2 regions of the Prochlorococcus sp. MIT 1303 genome follow, and region 1 is predicted to be linked to the other one. Evidence: predicted binding sites of a transcription regulator. Region 1 holds the regulator's gene; the other holds the start of a gene.

The links. Region 1 encodes NtcA, which controls nitrogen genes in cyanobacteria. Its sites were predicted from a motif close to GTANCNNNNGNTAC; they were not measured.
Region 2: the regulator NtcA is predicted to act here: its motif matches at 3,642-3,655, upstream of PMIT1303_RS10090 (CbiX/SirB N-terminal domain-containing protein).

The regions. Positions count from the first base shown of each region.
Region 1 is NZ_LVHK01000044.1:648,104-655,558, forward strand. Features, by position in the region: gene psbH (photosystem II reaction center phosphoprotein PsbH) at 1-64, shown strand, start outside; gene PMIT1303_RS12215 (TatA/E family twin arginine-targeting protein translocase) at 99-374, shown strand; gene pth (aminoacyl-tRNA hydrolase) at 382-1,002, shown strand; gene PMIT1303_RS12225 (DUF3146 family protein) at 1,002-1,259, shown strand; gene PMIT1303_RS12230 (resolvase) at 1,243-1,674, opposite strand; gene PMIT1303_RS12235 (DUF3084 domain-containing protein) at 1,671-2,876, opposite strand; gene ntcA (global nitrogen regulator NtcA) at 2,942-3,676, opposite strand; gene rph (ribonuclease PH) at 3,751-4,485, opposite strand; gene PMIT1303_RS12250 (cob(I)yrinic acid a,c-diamide adenosyltransferase) at 4,627-5,241, shown strand; gene dcd (dCTP deaminase) at 5,241-5,834, shown strand; gene PMIT1303_RS13615 (hypothetical protein) at 5,931-6,104, shown strand; gene PMIT1303_RS12260 (hypothetical protein) at 6,132-6,509, shown strand; gene PMIT1303_RS12265 (hypothetical protein) at 6,933-7,455, opposite strand, start outside.
Region 2 is NZ_LVHK01000044.1:191,268-198,722, reverse strand. Features, by position in the region: gene PMIT1303_RS10105 (urease subunit beta) at 1-104, shown strand, start outside; gene ureC (urease subunit alpha) at 141-1,865, shown strand; gene cobA (uroporphyrinogen-III C-methyltransferase) at 1,908-2,693, opposite strand; gene PMIT1303_RS10090 (CbiX/SirB N-terminal domain-containing protein) at 2,690-3,475, opposite strand; gene PMIT1303_RS10085 (ferredoxin--nitrite reductase) at 4,015-5,643, shown strand; gene PMIT1303_RS10080 (hypothetical protein) at 5,696-5,839, shown strand; gene PMIT1303_RS10075 (formate/nitrite transporter family protein) at 5,907-6,797, shown strand; gene PMIT1303_RS10070 (hypothetical protein) at 6,810-7,455, shown strand, end outside.

The sequences.
Region 1 (7,455 bases):
CCTGGTCACCATCTTGCAGATCTACAACCAGTCGCTTCTCCTCCAAAGCATCAGTTTTGAATAGACTGTCCTCGGCTCTGCTGGGCTGAGGTTCGCCTATGAATGTGTTCGGCATCGGTCTCCCCGAGATGGCGGTTATCGGCGCCATAGCATTGCTTGTATTTGGACCTAAACGACTTCCAGAGTTTGGTCGCACCCTTGGTAAAACCTTGAAAGGTTTTCAGGCAGCCTCAAAGGAATTCGAGCGCGAGATTCATAAAACTATGGCAGAACCTGAGTCCATCGAACAGGCTGCAACGGAAGAGTCCATACAGCAAGTCACCAATGCAATAAGTGAAACCCCTCAGGAGGCTAAAAACCCTCCCGCCAGCTGAGAGTGGTATGAGGCCGGGTCGTTTACGTCTATTGGTAGGCCTAGGTAATCCAGGCTCAAAGTATGCCGGGACCCGTCACAACATCGGCTTCATGGCCCTCGATAAGTTGGCTGGGCAGAAGTCAGTCAGTTTCAGGCCGCAAACAAAGTTCCATGGACTGATGGCGGAAGTGGGGGTTGGCTCAGAGAGGGTTCGATTGCTGATGCCTCAGACTTATATGAATGAAAGCGGTCGGGCGATTCGTGCAGCCATCGATTGGTTTGGCTTGGAGGTTGATCAGTTGCTGGTGCTAGTAGATGATATGGATTTGCCTTTGGGTCGACTGCGGCTTCGCGCCCAGGGAAGTGCAGGCGGTCACAATGGTTTGCGCAGCGCGATTCAACATCTGGGGACTCGGGATTTTTGTCGTCTGCGGATCGGGATCGGTGCTCCAGGTTGTACCTCTGAGGAACGAAGAGCTCGAACGGTCTCGCATGTGCTCGGGGTGTTTAGTCGGCAGGAGAGCCTCCTAGTCGATCAAGTGCTTGATGAGGTGCTGATGGGTTTGGATCTGATTCAGTGCCTTGGGTTGGAACGGGCAGGTAATCGTCTCAATGCTTTTCAACCGGAGGGTTGTTCTGCCTGCTGATGAGTCATTTGCCTGTCACTACGGCTCGCCTCTGTGTACACCGGCAAAGCTTTGCCGACCAACGCTTGGATGGGGAGGTCTCGGCTGGGGGGTTTCAGTGGCAGTTCAGCTGGGCTTTCGATCGGGGTGAACTGAAAGTGGAACCCTCTCTTGGGCGAGCACTGATTGAGGATGCTTTACTGCGCTTCCTCGTTAAGGCTGACTACCACCTTGAGCCTGGTGGGGATTATATGTTCACTGTTAGGGCCCGATTCTGAAGTTGGGTGGTCCAGTCCAAAGGAGTTGTTGCCCGAGGTGGTCTTCAAGCAACACCATTGCGGCTATGGCGTCCAGATGATGGGGAGGCAGGATCATTCCTCGGGGTAGCCAGCGGCGCCAGTTGCTTGGGGGCCATAGCTCCCAATAGCGATGGCGGGCGCGCAGTGTGCTCCCACGTTCTTCGACCACATGCAAGGGGGCAATGTGCAGCAGAAGGTTCTGCCAGTATTCACTGCTGGTGCCGTTGCCGATCAAGATGCCTTCTAAGGGTGCTTGGTTTTGCCAATGCATGATGAGGTCGAGCACAGCGGCTGCGGCCACCACTTTCCCCTCAAGCACAGCACTTGTTGCTGTATCGGCAAGCACTAATCCACATTTATTGCGACCAGGATCTACGGCCACAAGCTTTGTCATGGTTTGTCTTCGGGAATCTTTGTCCAAGGACCACCCACGGGCTGCAGGACAACTGCTACCGGATCGGCCGTATCGCTATTGCGGAGTGCCACGGCTTCTAGCTCAATCCGCTCTTGAGAACGGTTCAGTAATGCCTTGCCGAGCCGGTTCATTTCACTGCCATCGAACTGCAGTCCTGAACTGAGGGATCCGCGTCTTTTTACCTCTGCCAGAGTTGATGCAAGCAGGAGCCTAAGTCGGTTGCGCACGGTTTCGCTGCTTTTCTCGTTTTGGTCAAGAGTCGTTCGTGCGAGGACTTCGCCTTGTCGGACGATGTTGATATTTTGGCGAGCATCCGGGAAGGCATACACCACGTTCTCCCCACGCAACACGTTTGCGGCAGAGCGCACATAGACCACCCAGGTGCCTGGCTTTCGGATGATCTGTTCGATGCGGTTGATATCGGTGCGTGGCACGAGCAGGATCTGTCGATTGGCTTCTTCACCGGGACGTACGCGCCGAAAAGCCTCCAGGTTTGCTTCCTGAAGTAGGCGGTCGATGACGGCTTTCGCCTGGCTGGGGTTATCGAGCCGCAGGGTGGCTGCGGCAAGTTGCTGCCCACTGCTCAGCACAACATCCCCTCGACGTAAGGCAATGAGGTTGGTCTCGAGCTGCTTCAGTTCTTTTTCAGCCACGCTAATTCTGCTGCGAACATTGGTTAGTTCAACTTCCGTTCGGCGGATGTCGGCATCTTTTTTGGAAATGTCGCGACTGAGACGAGCTCGTTCCGCTTCGAGCTGTTGTCTTTGTTTTTGTAGTGGTGCGAGTTCGTTGCGAAGGGCGGCAGCTCGCTTTTTGGCTTCCTTTAGTTCATTCTGAACCTGATTGCTGTCCGACCTGGCCTGCTTGAGATCAAGCTCGGCATTGAACTGGGCCGACCGACTTGAATTGAGGGCATCGCGGCTTTGTTGGAGTTTGGCCTGAAGGTCATCCAGTTCAAAAAGTCCTACTCGCAGTTGTCGACTGACCAGCAGCATCAGTCCTAGGGACAGTGCGCTAATCAGGCTGCCAGTGAGAACGGTGATGAATACGGCTGTCCTTCGCGGTCTGAGATTGAACAGGCTCAGCCTTGCTTTGCCTACACGGCTGCCAAGTCGATCGCCGAGGGTGGAGAGCACACCACCGAGGACGAGTAGGGAGAGGATCAGCAGCCAGCCGGTCACGACAATGGGCGGGTGGGATCAGGAATAGTGTCAACCCGTTTCACCATCCTGGACTGGGACGGGGATCAGTTGAATTTTTTAGCAAGGGCAATCGGATCAAGAACGGTGATTTTCTTGCGATCGATTTGCACGAGACCTGAATTGCGCAGGTCTCCCAACAGGCGAGTAATGGTGACGCGAGTCGAGCCGATTGCTTCAGCGATGGACTGATGTGAGAGGCGTAGGTCAATGGTGATTCCTTGTTCCCCTGGAACCCCGAAATCCCGGCAGAGGACTAGTAGGAAACTCACAAGCCTTGATGACATGTCGCGGTGAGTGAGGGTCTCGATCATGGTCTCGGTTTGCAAGATCCGACTCGAGAGACCCTGCAGCAGAAGTAACCCCACGCTGGTGTCGTTTTCGATCGCCTGGCGAACTGAGGTGGCTGGCGCTGTGATCATTTCCACTCGGGTGAAGGCTACGGAGTGATAAAAACGGTCCGAGCGATGGCCTGTGAGCAGAGAGAGCACTCCAAATAGGCTGTTTTCACGCAGTAATGCCACGGTGATCTCTTCACCAGATTCATAGACCCGAGATAGCCGAACGGCGCCGCGTCGAATGAGATAAACCTTTTCGGCAGGATCGCCAGGAAAGAAGATGGTTTTGGAACGCTCCACCATTTCGTTGCTGGCGCCATCCAGTTCACGGATGACTTCCAGCAGGGTTTTCTGGGTTGGAGCAGGCGAGTTGGCCATGCTTCCGGACCCTTGAACATAGGGTTGCTGGGCGTAACGGCTGAAGCCGCGGATGACGCCGGTCATGGCTGCGCAGCAAACGGCAGAATTATGAAGTTAGGGAGTGGACCTCCACTACCATGTAGCAATGGTGACGGTTTTTAGTCTTCTTGCATTAACGCCGAACGTTGGAAGGCTTGTAGATGTTGTAGGCCGGGTTCTGCCAGATTCAGCAAGTCGTTGAGTTGATTCCTGCTGAATGGAGCCCCTTCAGCGGTGCCCTGCAGCTCCAATAGGTGCCCATTGGAGCCCATTACCACGTTTAGATCCACATCAGCCCTGGAGTCTTCGCTGTAGTCGAGGTCAAGGAGGGGATAACTATCGACTAAGCCAACGGATACTGCAGCAACTTGGTCGATGACGGGTTGATGCGTGAGCAGGCCTTGTTCCAGCAAGCGATCGCAACCTCGTTTTAAGGCGATCCAAGCGCCGGTGATGGCGGCTGTACGTGTGCCGGCATCAGCCTGAATGACGTCACAATCAATTCGCAGGGTGGTTTCCCCAAGAGCGGCCATGTCGATCACGGCGCGCAGGCTGCGGCCAATGAGGCGTTGAATTTCTTGAGTGCGTCCGGAAAGCTTGAGCAGTTCACGGTTCTGTCTTTGCGGTGTAGACCCAGGCAGAAGGCGGTACTCGGCGCTGAGCCAGCCTTTGCCTTGGCCTTTGCGCCAGCGGGGTACACCTTCTTCAACGCAAACACTGCAGAGCACTGCGGTGCGACCAGTGCGGATGATTAAGGAACTGAGGGCAAAGCCCATTGGATCCCATGTGATCTGAAGGGGCCGCATCACGTCAGTAGGGCGGCCGTCAGCACGTGGCTGGGGGGATGTGAGCATCGTGCTGTTGGTGGGTGAGATGACCTGAGCCTGGCAGAAATAGGTGCTTTTACACCATGGATAGTGTCAAGAGCCTTGTTAAGCAGCTTCCCACCGCTACATTTGATTTCTGCTGGTTTTGTCGGGGCGATTGAGACTTTTATGACTGCCAGCCTGAGCCCTAGCCATCGTTCCGTGGATCCGTGCATGACGGACCATCGCTTGCAGGAGAGTGATGGGAGTCGGTCTTTGGCAGCAGTTGCTGATAGGCGTCTGCTGCATCTGGTAGCTCCTGAAGGGCAGCTTCAGGTTTATACAGCCCCCTATCGAGGCAGTTTTTCTGTTGTCTTGAGTCAGGCGTTAAGAGCGGCTGGGCTGGGAAGTCGTGTGTTGGTGGCTCAGTTCCTCAAGGGAGGAGTAGATCAAGGCCCAGATGGGCGTGTGCGCCTATGTGGGCGACTTGAGTGGCTGCGCCCGGCGGTTCCTGGCTGTCTGTCTGAGCCTGCTTCAACGCTTGCCGTTGACTCCAGCGCACCTGAGGCCGTGGAGGCCATTTGGCAGGAATGTCGGGATCGCATCTTAGCGAGTGATTTTGATCAAATGGTGTTGGATGAGGTTGGTCTGGCGATTGCTCTTGGTTATCTCGATGAAGCTGATGTGTTAACAACTCTGGAGCAGCGCCCTGGGTCGATGGATGTCATCTTGACTGGCTCAGTCATGCCATCGATCCTGATGGCAATGGCTGATCAGGTCACTGAGTTGCGTCGTGGTTTCTAATGCTTAAAAACGACCGTTGGATCACCGAACAGGCCGCAGCAGGGATGCTTGAACCCTTTCAAGCCGGATTGATTCGACATCTTGATCCTGAGCAGCATCAACGGCCTGTACTGAGCTTTGGCTGTTCTTCCTTTGGTTATGACCTAAGGCTCTCTGCGAAGGAGTTTTTGATCTTTCGCCATGTACCAGGCACGGTGATGAATCCGAAGCGATTTAATCCTGCAAATCTCGAATCCACCCCTTTGCATCAGGACGAGGATGGCGAGTATTTCATCCTGCCGGCTCATTCTTATGGTCTCGGTGTGGCGCTGGAGAAGATGAAGGTGCCATCAAATATCACTGTAATTTGCTTAGGTAAGAGTACCTACGCTCGCCTTGGCATCATCGTTAATACAACTCCCGCCGAAGCCAGTTGGGAAGGGCATCTCACGCTTGAATTCAGCAATAGTTCTGGAGCTGATTGCCGTATCTATGCCAATGAAGGCATTTGTCAGCTTCTTTTCTTCGAGGGTGATCCCTGCGATACCACCTACAGCGATCGCCAGGGTAAATATCAACATCAGCCAGAACGCGTCACTCTCGCCAGGATTTGAACGAAAAAGATCTGTTGAATGCATGTCTGCTCTCAACAGATCTTTTTGATTTTGTAGACATTGATAGAGTGAGGCTACTGATCTCCTCCCCCACTTATGTCAGACAAGCAGCCAAAGTCAGCACCTCCTGAGGTGGAGGTGAATACCTCAGGTGATTATCTTGGTGGATGGGGACAGTTTGGCAACTCTTTTGTCTTTTGGGTGAGTGCTGTCGTTCTCGCCGCTTGTGTAGGAGTTTTGGTGTTCAGTATTAGCCTGCTTCAAGGTTAAAGATGAGATTTTTTGCAACTTAATTCCATGAGACGGACTTCTTTGCTATTCAGGTTTTCTGCTGGTTTTGAAATTCTTGGTGGGATTTTTGCTCTTGTTCTGCCTATTAAATTTTGTTCACTACTTTTTGGTTATACGCTATTCACTGAACAGGTAGGTATTGCAAGATTATTTGCATTGGCAATCATTGCTCTTGGCGGGGCGTGCTGGGAAGCATCAAGCCATGCGCCGATGCAAAATCCGAGAAGATCTCTTTGTTATTATAATATTGCTGTTGGCCTTTTGTTAACGTCTATTGGTGTGAGCCAAGATGTAATTGGTGTTCTTTTGTGGCCAGGAGTATTTATTCATCTTGCAATAGGGATTTTGCTTTTGCCTGGCCTTAGAAAGCTAGAGATTTCCTAGGTAAGGGAATTGATACTATTGATTTGGTTAAATGCCTAAATGGTTTATTTACAAATCAGTCCTAGATATAAGAAGAATTTGGCTAGACAAAGAAACTTGCGATTGTTTAGGAATTGGGAGATTTGGCCTAATCAGCTTTTAAAGCTAAGTTCAACAAGCTGCCTCAATAACACTGCTCTGACTCAGCAGAAGATGCTTGGCATGAAAGGATGGCTTTAGTATCGTATTGCCGAGACAACTCTACAATTATTTTTGGACAAAGGCGTATTGATATGGTTCTCTAAATGCAAAGGCATCAAGATATTTGCTGTTTGGCAAGTGATAACTATCTTCTAAGACTAATGAAAATACCTATGAGCATATACGAAGACGAAGCTGACTTTTCTATTGATGATTATTTCTCAGTCTGGCTAAGAATTGAGATTAAATTGAAGCATGAGAGCTGGAGCAACCATTGCAAATTAGGCCTGCTGAACTTGGATCATTTTGGAAAAGCCAGTCGCAAGGAAGTTGATCACCTTGATATGCAAATAAATATTCAGTATCAGGGAATGTGTTTGTATAACGATCCAAAAAGTTATCAAAATTATCCCAACTCCAATGGCCGAAAATCTCTTTTCCACCACAGGGATTTGATTTGGAGGGATCTAAACTTCCGCCAAGACAACAACTGTCATCTCTGGAAATTGCAAATGCAGGATCCCCTATCTCTGGGGAGCCAAACTTATCTTGTGAATCAAGGTTTGAAGCTGGACCTAAAATTGCATCATGGAATTCTTTGAAAGCCGCCTTTGGGTTGTCTACATTGGAGCTAAAAATGTTATTTGTCCTAGCATCTGGCTGCGAATAGTATTCATAAACGTTTAACAAAGGAGCTTCCCAGTTGTTCTTGATGCCAAAAGCATTCCAAACTGAAATTCTAGAATAATTTACATTTTTTCCGTCA
Region 2 (7,455 bases), 460 kb from region 1:
TCCGCTTCGAACCCGGCGACGAACGTGACGTGCGCCTGGTTGCCCTTGCTGGTCACCGCAAGGTTTTTGGTTTCAACGGTCTGGTCAACGGACCCCTCGACTGAACTGCTTCTACACCTCGTCCCTTTCGCTGCATTGCTATGGCCTACCGGATGGATCGCCAGGCCTACGCCGAAACCTACGGCCCCACCACAGGTGACCGCATACGCCTAGCAGACACCGAGTTGATCCTGGAGGTGGAACGCGATTTCACCACCTACGGCGAAGAAGTCAAATTCGGTGGAGGGAAAGTGATCCGCGACGGCATGGGGCAATCCCAGCAATCCCGCGCCAATGGTGCTGTTGACACCGTGATCACCAATGCCCTGATCCTCGACTGGTGGGGGATCGTCAAAGCAGATATCGGCCTACGAGACGGACGGATCGTTGCCATCGGCAAGGCTGGCAATCCCGACATCACTGACGGGATTGACATTGTGATCGGCCCAGGCACTGAAGCCATTGCTGGAGAGGGTCACATCGTGACCGCCGGCGCCATCGATAGCCACATCCATTTCATTTGCCCACAGCAAATCGAGACTGCCCTAGCTAGCGGCGTTACCACCATGCTCGGTGGTGGTACAGGTCCGGCAACAGGCACCAATGCCACTACCTGTACACCTGGCGCCTTTCATATCAGCCGCATGCTGCAAGCAGCCGAAGGCTTGCCGATGAATCTTGGCTTCTTTGGTAAAGGCAATGCCAGTACAGCTGAAGCTATCGAGGAGCAAGTACTAGCCGGTGCCTGCGGCCTCAAACTCCACGAAGACTGGGGTACCACTCCAGCAGCTATTGACTGCTGTCTTTCGGTAGCCGATCGCTTTGATGTCCAGGTCTGCATCCACACAGACACGCTCAATGAAGCAGGTTTTGTAGAAGACACAATCCGAGCCATCGGCGGACGCACCATCCACACCTTCCATACCGAAGGGGCCGGTGGAGGCCATGCACCAGACATCATCCGTATCTGTGGTGAAAGCAACGTGCTGCCCAGCTCCACAAATCCAACCCGGCCTTACACCCGCAACACCCTGGAAGAGCACCTCGACATGCTCATGGTTTGCCACCACCTAGATCCAGCGATTCCTGAAGATGTGGCCTTTGCCGAATCGCGCATCCGTCGCGAAACGATCGCCGCGGAAGATATTCTCCACGACCTCGGTGCCTTCAGCATCATTGCCAGTGATTCCCAAGCGATGGGACGAGTCGGAGAGGTGATTAGCAGAACATTCCAGACCGCTCACAAGATGAAAGTTCAGAGAGGCCCTCTGCCAGAAGATGCTGCCAATCCACGTGGCACTCGTAACGACAACAACCGCCTAAAGCGCTACATCGCCAAAGTAACGATCAACCCCGCCATTGCCCACGGCATTGACAACCATGTTGGCTCAGTAGAGGTAGGCAAACTGGCAGACTTGGTGCTCTGGAAGCCAGGCTTCTTCGGCGTGCGGCCAGAACTTGTCATCAAGGGCGGGTCAATCATCTGGGCGCAAATGGGCGATGCTAATGCCTCGATTCCAACACCTGGACCAGTCCATGGCAGACCAATGTTTGCAGCATTCGGCAAAGCCCTTGCCCCCAGCTGCCTCACCTTCCTGAGCCAAGCGGCCATCGAAACAGATCTTCCCAACAAGCTGGGGCTGCAACGTGCCTGCATTCCCGTTCTGAACACCCGCACGATCGGCAAAGCAGAAATGCACAACAACAATTCACTACCAAAAGTAGAGGTAGATCCACAAACTTACGAGGTGTTCGCCGACGGCGATTTACTCACATGCGACCCCGCAGAAGAACTACCAATGGCCCAGCGATATCTCCTAATCTAAACGCTAAATTCAACATCTACCTTTAGTTTGCTAAGTCATAGATCAAGACTTAATCGGCATCACAACCTCAGCCGGCTGAGGAGCACACGCTGCCACCTGTTCATCAACTACTGCACCCACAATCACAATCGACGGAGCTGCAAACCCTTCGCTCTGCACCCTTTGAACCAACTGTTCCAAGGGAGCTTTGAGGTAGCGCTGACCTACGACAGTGCCCTGTTGAATGATTGCTGCGGACGTAGCTGGATCGAGTCCACCGGCAATCAACTCTTCGACGATATAAGCAAGGTTATGCAAACCCATATAAATCACCAGGCTGTCACTTGCGCTAGCAAGATCCTTCCAATTCACAGAAGGGCGCTGTTTGTCGATCTTCTCGTGACCTGTCACAAAGGTGACAGAACTACCACCACAACGATGGGTCAGAGGAATACCCACATAGGCCGGCGCAGCCATCCCCGCTGTAATCCCAGGGACCACCTCCACCGATACCCCATGACTCTGCAAATAGGCGGCCTCCTCACCACCCCGCCCAAACAGAAAAGGATCACCACCTTTTAGGCGTACTACACAGGAATGACGCTGAGCCAATTCAACAAGCAACTCATTTGTCTTGGACTGTGGGACCCAATGACGTTCTCGACGTTTACCAACAAAATGCCGTTCACAAGACTCGGGTACTAACTCGAGTACTTCCTTAGGCACCAGAGCATCGTGAACCAAGGCTCCGCACTGGCGAAGCAGACGATAAGCCTTCAGTGTGAGCAAATCAGGATCACCAGGGCCTGCACCCACCAAATACACAGTGCCAAAGTCCAAAGAGCTCATGGCAATGCAGCCAGCAAATCAATCAAACCCAATCGAAATAACTCAATCTCAAGTAGGGAAGTCATCACCCCAGAATCGCGCAGCGTCTGCGTAATCTGGATTGGCGCCAAGGCAAGAAAAAGAGGCGTGGATGCCTCCTTCGCTGAAGCGACATCAGCATGCCAGTCGTCCCAGGAAAGCATGGGCAACGCCAGCCGCTGCTGCAGCAAACTTAAATAGCGATGAGCAACACCCTGGCGAAGGGGATGGTGAACCAAAACAAGAGAGCCATCACGACAATCCTGACGCTGCACCCACTGCTGTAACAATCGCCACCAAGAGGGCCAGGCACCCAAGAAAGGCACCAACCTGGTGTTCACACCCTGTTGCTGAAGTCGCTGACGAATCAACGGCACATCCTCTCGAACATGAGAACCAGGCAGCAACAACAAAGGAACCAGCCAAATAGGATCTGCACTCTGCTCATGGCGATCAGTAGCCGTTAAGGCCTCTACCAGCACAGGTGTGCCTCGACGTTGCGCGACCTGCAGAGCAAAAGAACGCACACAAGAAGGAACATACCCACCAGCACGGCCATGCACGATCAAACGCAAAGCGCGCTTACAACCAACCTGCTCATGCTTTCGTAACAACGGCCACGGATCTAAGACATCCGAAACTGGTGAAGTCATTCCAGTCTTAATAGTCAACTGCAACCATGGCATCCCGTCGCTATCGAACACAGTCGCAAACTCGGTTGAGGACGAGTGGTCGCCAAGGCAGACAGGGTGCAACCCGCTCAAAACGCTTTAACAGTGACTTCGAAAGGGATTTAGCTGCCATGAACCGTGTGTGGAAAATGCTCAGACAAGGCACAATCCGTTGGCTGGGAGAGATAGGCCGCCAATACTGAAATCACTTAAAATTTATACACAGCAACCATAAAGAAGGAAACTTGTGCACCTAGATGTATCGATAAACACCAAATCTTGAATTTCACACAAATGCTCAGTTTTGTTCAATCTGATACCGCCAATACCCTCTTCCATCAGGCTTAATGACTCCATTCGCAGCGTGACCTGAATCCTCAACACCCCTGGCTCAGTCAAATCAGCCGGGCTCAGAATGTATACAAAGACACCAAATCTTGAATTTCACACAAATGCTCACTTTTGTTCAATCTGATACCGCCAATACCCTCTTCCATCAGGCTTAATGACTCCATTCGCAACTTACCCTTACTTCAATAATGGCAGAGTCTAAAAACCATGGGCATCGAATAAGCAAATAAAGTTTAAAAAACATGATCACTTCTTTTCAAGTTTAATTTCAACAAAATGTCATGGTTATTAGCTCTCCTGCTAAACAATTTCTCCAAGGAAAGAAGCTCAACAAAATTGAGCAAAACAAAGCTTTTAAAGATGGCTTAGATGTTGGTGATGAACTTGAAACCTTTGCTCAGGTTGGTTGGGAACAGGTCGATAAAACAGACCTCGAACTGCGCCTGAAATGGTATGGAATGTTCTGGCGACCCAAAACTCCTGGCAAGTTCATGCTACGGCTAAGGGTACCCAATGGTGTTCTCAATAGCCACCAAATAAAAGTAGTGGCCTCAATCGTGGGTCGCTACGGAGAAGACGGCAGTTGCGACATCACAACACGCCAAAACCTACAGCTTCGTGGTGTTTTACTGAGTGATCTTCCCGAAATCCTCAGACGTCTTGAAGAGGCAGGTCTCAACACAATCCAATCAGGTTTTGATAACCCACGCAATGTCACAGGAAATCCACTGGCTGGGATTGACCCTCTTGAAATTGTTGATACTCGCCCATACACAACTGAACTACAAAATTTCCTCACGAATCAAGGAAAAGGAAACCATGAATTCTCCAACCTTCCCCGCAAATGGAATACGGCAGTTGCAGGGGCCCGCGATAATTTCCTGCTCCATAACGACATCATCTTCCATCCAGTGGAACACGATGGGGTGATGGGTTTCGGCGTCTGGCTCGGAGGGATCCTCTCCTCGCAGATGAATGACTATGCGCTGCCTTTAAATGCCTGGGTTAAACCGAATGAAATCTGTCGGCTCACCGGCACTATTCTAACGCTATGGCGAGATAACGGTGAGCGTAACAATCGCCCTAAGGGCAGGTTTCGCATGTACCTCGACAGCGTGGGCATCGAAGCGTTTCGCACCATGGTGGCGGAAAAATTTGGACCGCTAACTCCTGATCCCGGTTCTGTATTTGACGACAAGCCTCGCTCTTTTTACGGAATCCACCCTCAGAAACAAACAGGACTTCACTACGCCGGCATGCATGTACCCGTTGGACGATTAAGCGCAGAAGATCTTCAGGATCTTGCTAGCGCCAGTCTTAACTATGGCAGTGGTGAAATTCGTCTTACTGAAGACCAGAACATCATTTTGGTGGGGCTATCAAATACCAACCTCGACAAATTTCAAGCTGATCCACTGCTACAGCGTTTTCCACTTGAACCCGGTTCCTTTGCCGCCGGCACTGTCTCCTGCACAGGAAATACGTACTGCAGCTTCGCCCTTACAAACACCAAAGATCAGGCCATGGCAATGGCCCATGAACTGGATGCAGAACTCATCCTCCCTGAGGAAATAAAAGTCCATTGGACTGGCTGTCCCAACAGCTGTGGCCAGGCCTACATGGGCGCAATCGGCCTCACAGGAACCAAAGCCCGTGCACCGAACGGGGGCCAAGGCATGGTTGAGGCCTATGACCTCAGCCTTGAAGGCCGGCAAGGGCCGGATGCCCGAATCGGGACACTGCATCGCAAAGGCATTCCTGGCAGCGAACTGAAAGACGTACTGCGGGAATTACTGATCGAACGCTTCGGTGCTCAACCTCGTAGCCAACCGAAGCAGAACAGCGACCCTTTCTCCAACTTCATGAACTGGTTCAGCAATTTAGGCGAAAACAGCAGCCCATCCCCTTGAGCTGCGATCGCTAAACCACCGTTCTTAAATCAATCACCTATCAAGCCCCACCATGCAATCGACTTCCCAAGCACGTGATCTTTTCTCTCGCTTTGTCAACTGGTTAAGCAACAGCGGTAGCGACAAGCCTGCAATCAATCAAAAAGAAGGTGGCCGAGATGTCTTCTCACGCCTGATGAACCGAATCAGCGGCTGAAACCCTCAATTCCTTCCTTCAACACTCCACCCCAACGAGAACTGCCATGGATGTGAACACATCCCAAATGGACTACGTCCTGCCCAATGAACTCGTCGACGGCATGATTACTGCCGGCGGAAAAAAATCCAGTGTCAGTATTAAAAATCTGCTGGTACGTGGTTTCTATTCAGGAGCGATTCTTGGCCTAGCCACCTGCTTAGCCATCACCGTAGGAGTCCAGTCTGGAATGCCATTTCTAGGCTCCGTTCTCTTCCCCTTTGGGTTTGCCAGCATCGTGCTCTTCGGCATGGAGCTCGTCACAGGCAACTTCGCCTTATTGCCAATGGCAACCTGGGCTGGGAAAAGCACATGGCAAGCAACCTTCCGCAACTGGATATGGGTTTGGATTGGCAATTTCATCGGCTGTGCATTGGTGGCTCTATTACTCGCCACAAGCCTTACCAGCGCAGGCACCGTTGAGCCACTTGCGGCAGCCGATGGGGGCAAAGGTTGGGCCGTGATTGCCGCCAAGATCATGGCACTCAATAAGGCCAATGTCGTGGCCAAATATCAAGACCTAGGCAGCACTGGTTTCTTCCTCGCGTTCCTACGCGGCATGATTGCCAACTGGCTAGTTTGTCTTGGGGTCACGATGGCCTTGGTAAGCAAGAGCGTTCCAGGAAAGATCCTGGCCTGCTGGCTGCCGATCACAGCATTCCAAACCATGGGAATGGAGCACATCGTGGTGAACATGTTCCTACACACCGCCGGACCCATGCTTGGTTCAGGCGTTTCCTTTGGCCAGGTAATCGTTTGGAACTTCATTCCAGTCACCCTCGGCAACATCATTGGCGGGATGGTGTTTATCGGCATGCTCTTCTACAGCACCCATCGCACCCAAATGAGCAACGTACTGCCTACGGTTCACGATGAGAAGCTGGAACGTGAACTCGCCGCCGAACTAGGCGCACGCTGATCTAGAACATTCATGAGCTTCGATGAAGCCGTTCTCTGGGAACGTCTCAATAAAGTAGGTAAGGCTCCTCTAGAAGCAGACTGGCTGGGGAATGTTTACTGCCCCAGCCAGTCTGCTGATCTACGTAAAGCCTTAGCGGAAAGACTGGGCTTACTTGGTGATGATGGCTGGGGAATATTAAAAACCCTGCTTAAGCAACATGGTAAGCAGTCCGAGCTCATCCATGCAGCTGGCCTCTGCCATCAACCTGAGGCTCGAGACTGGCTCATCCAACAACTTGGTGATAGAGAAGAACTGGAGCTCGAGGTACTACAAGCAATGGCCTGCTGGGGAGCCATAGTGCCAATTTTGCTTATAAAAAGGATTTTCAGAGAACCTTCCCAAGCAATGCGCATGGCTGGTCTGGAGTTGTTGAACTTCAAGGCATACCAACTCAGCGATGACGAGCTGCTGAACCTCCTTGACGACCTCCTCAACGACATACGCGATCCGGTGGTGTTAAGCACCATTCGAATTCTGCAACGACGCGATGGTGTCGACATCAGCAACCGCATTGCCGAAGTAGCAAGAAAAGGTTCCGAAGCGACAACACGAGCAGCATTACTAGCCCTGGGCTGCATCGGCACATCCAGCAGTCAATCAAACCTGTTCAAGCTCA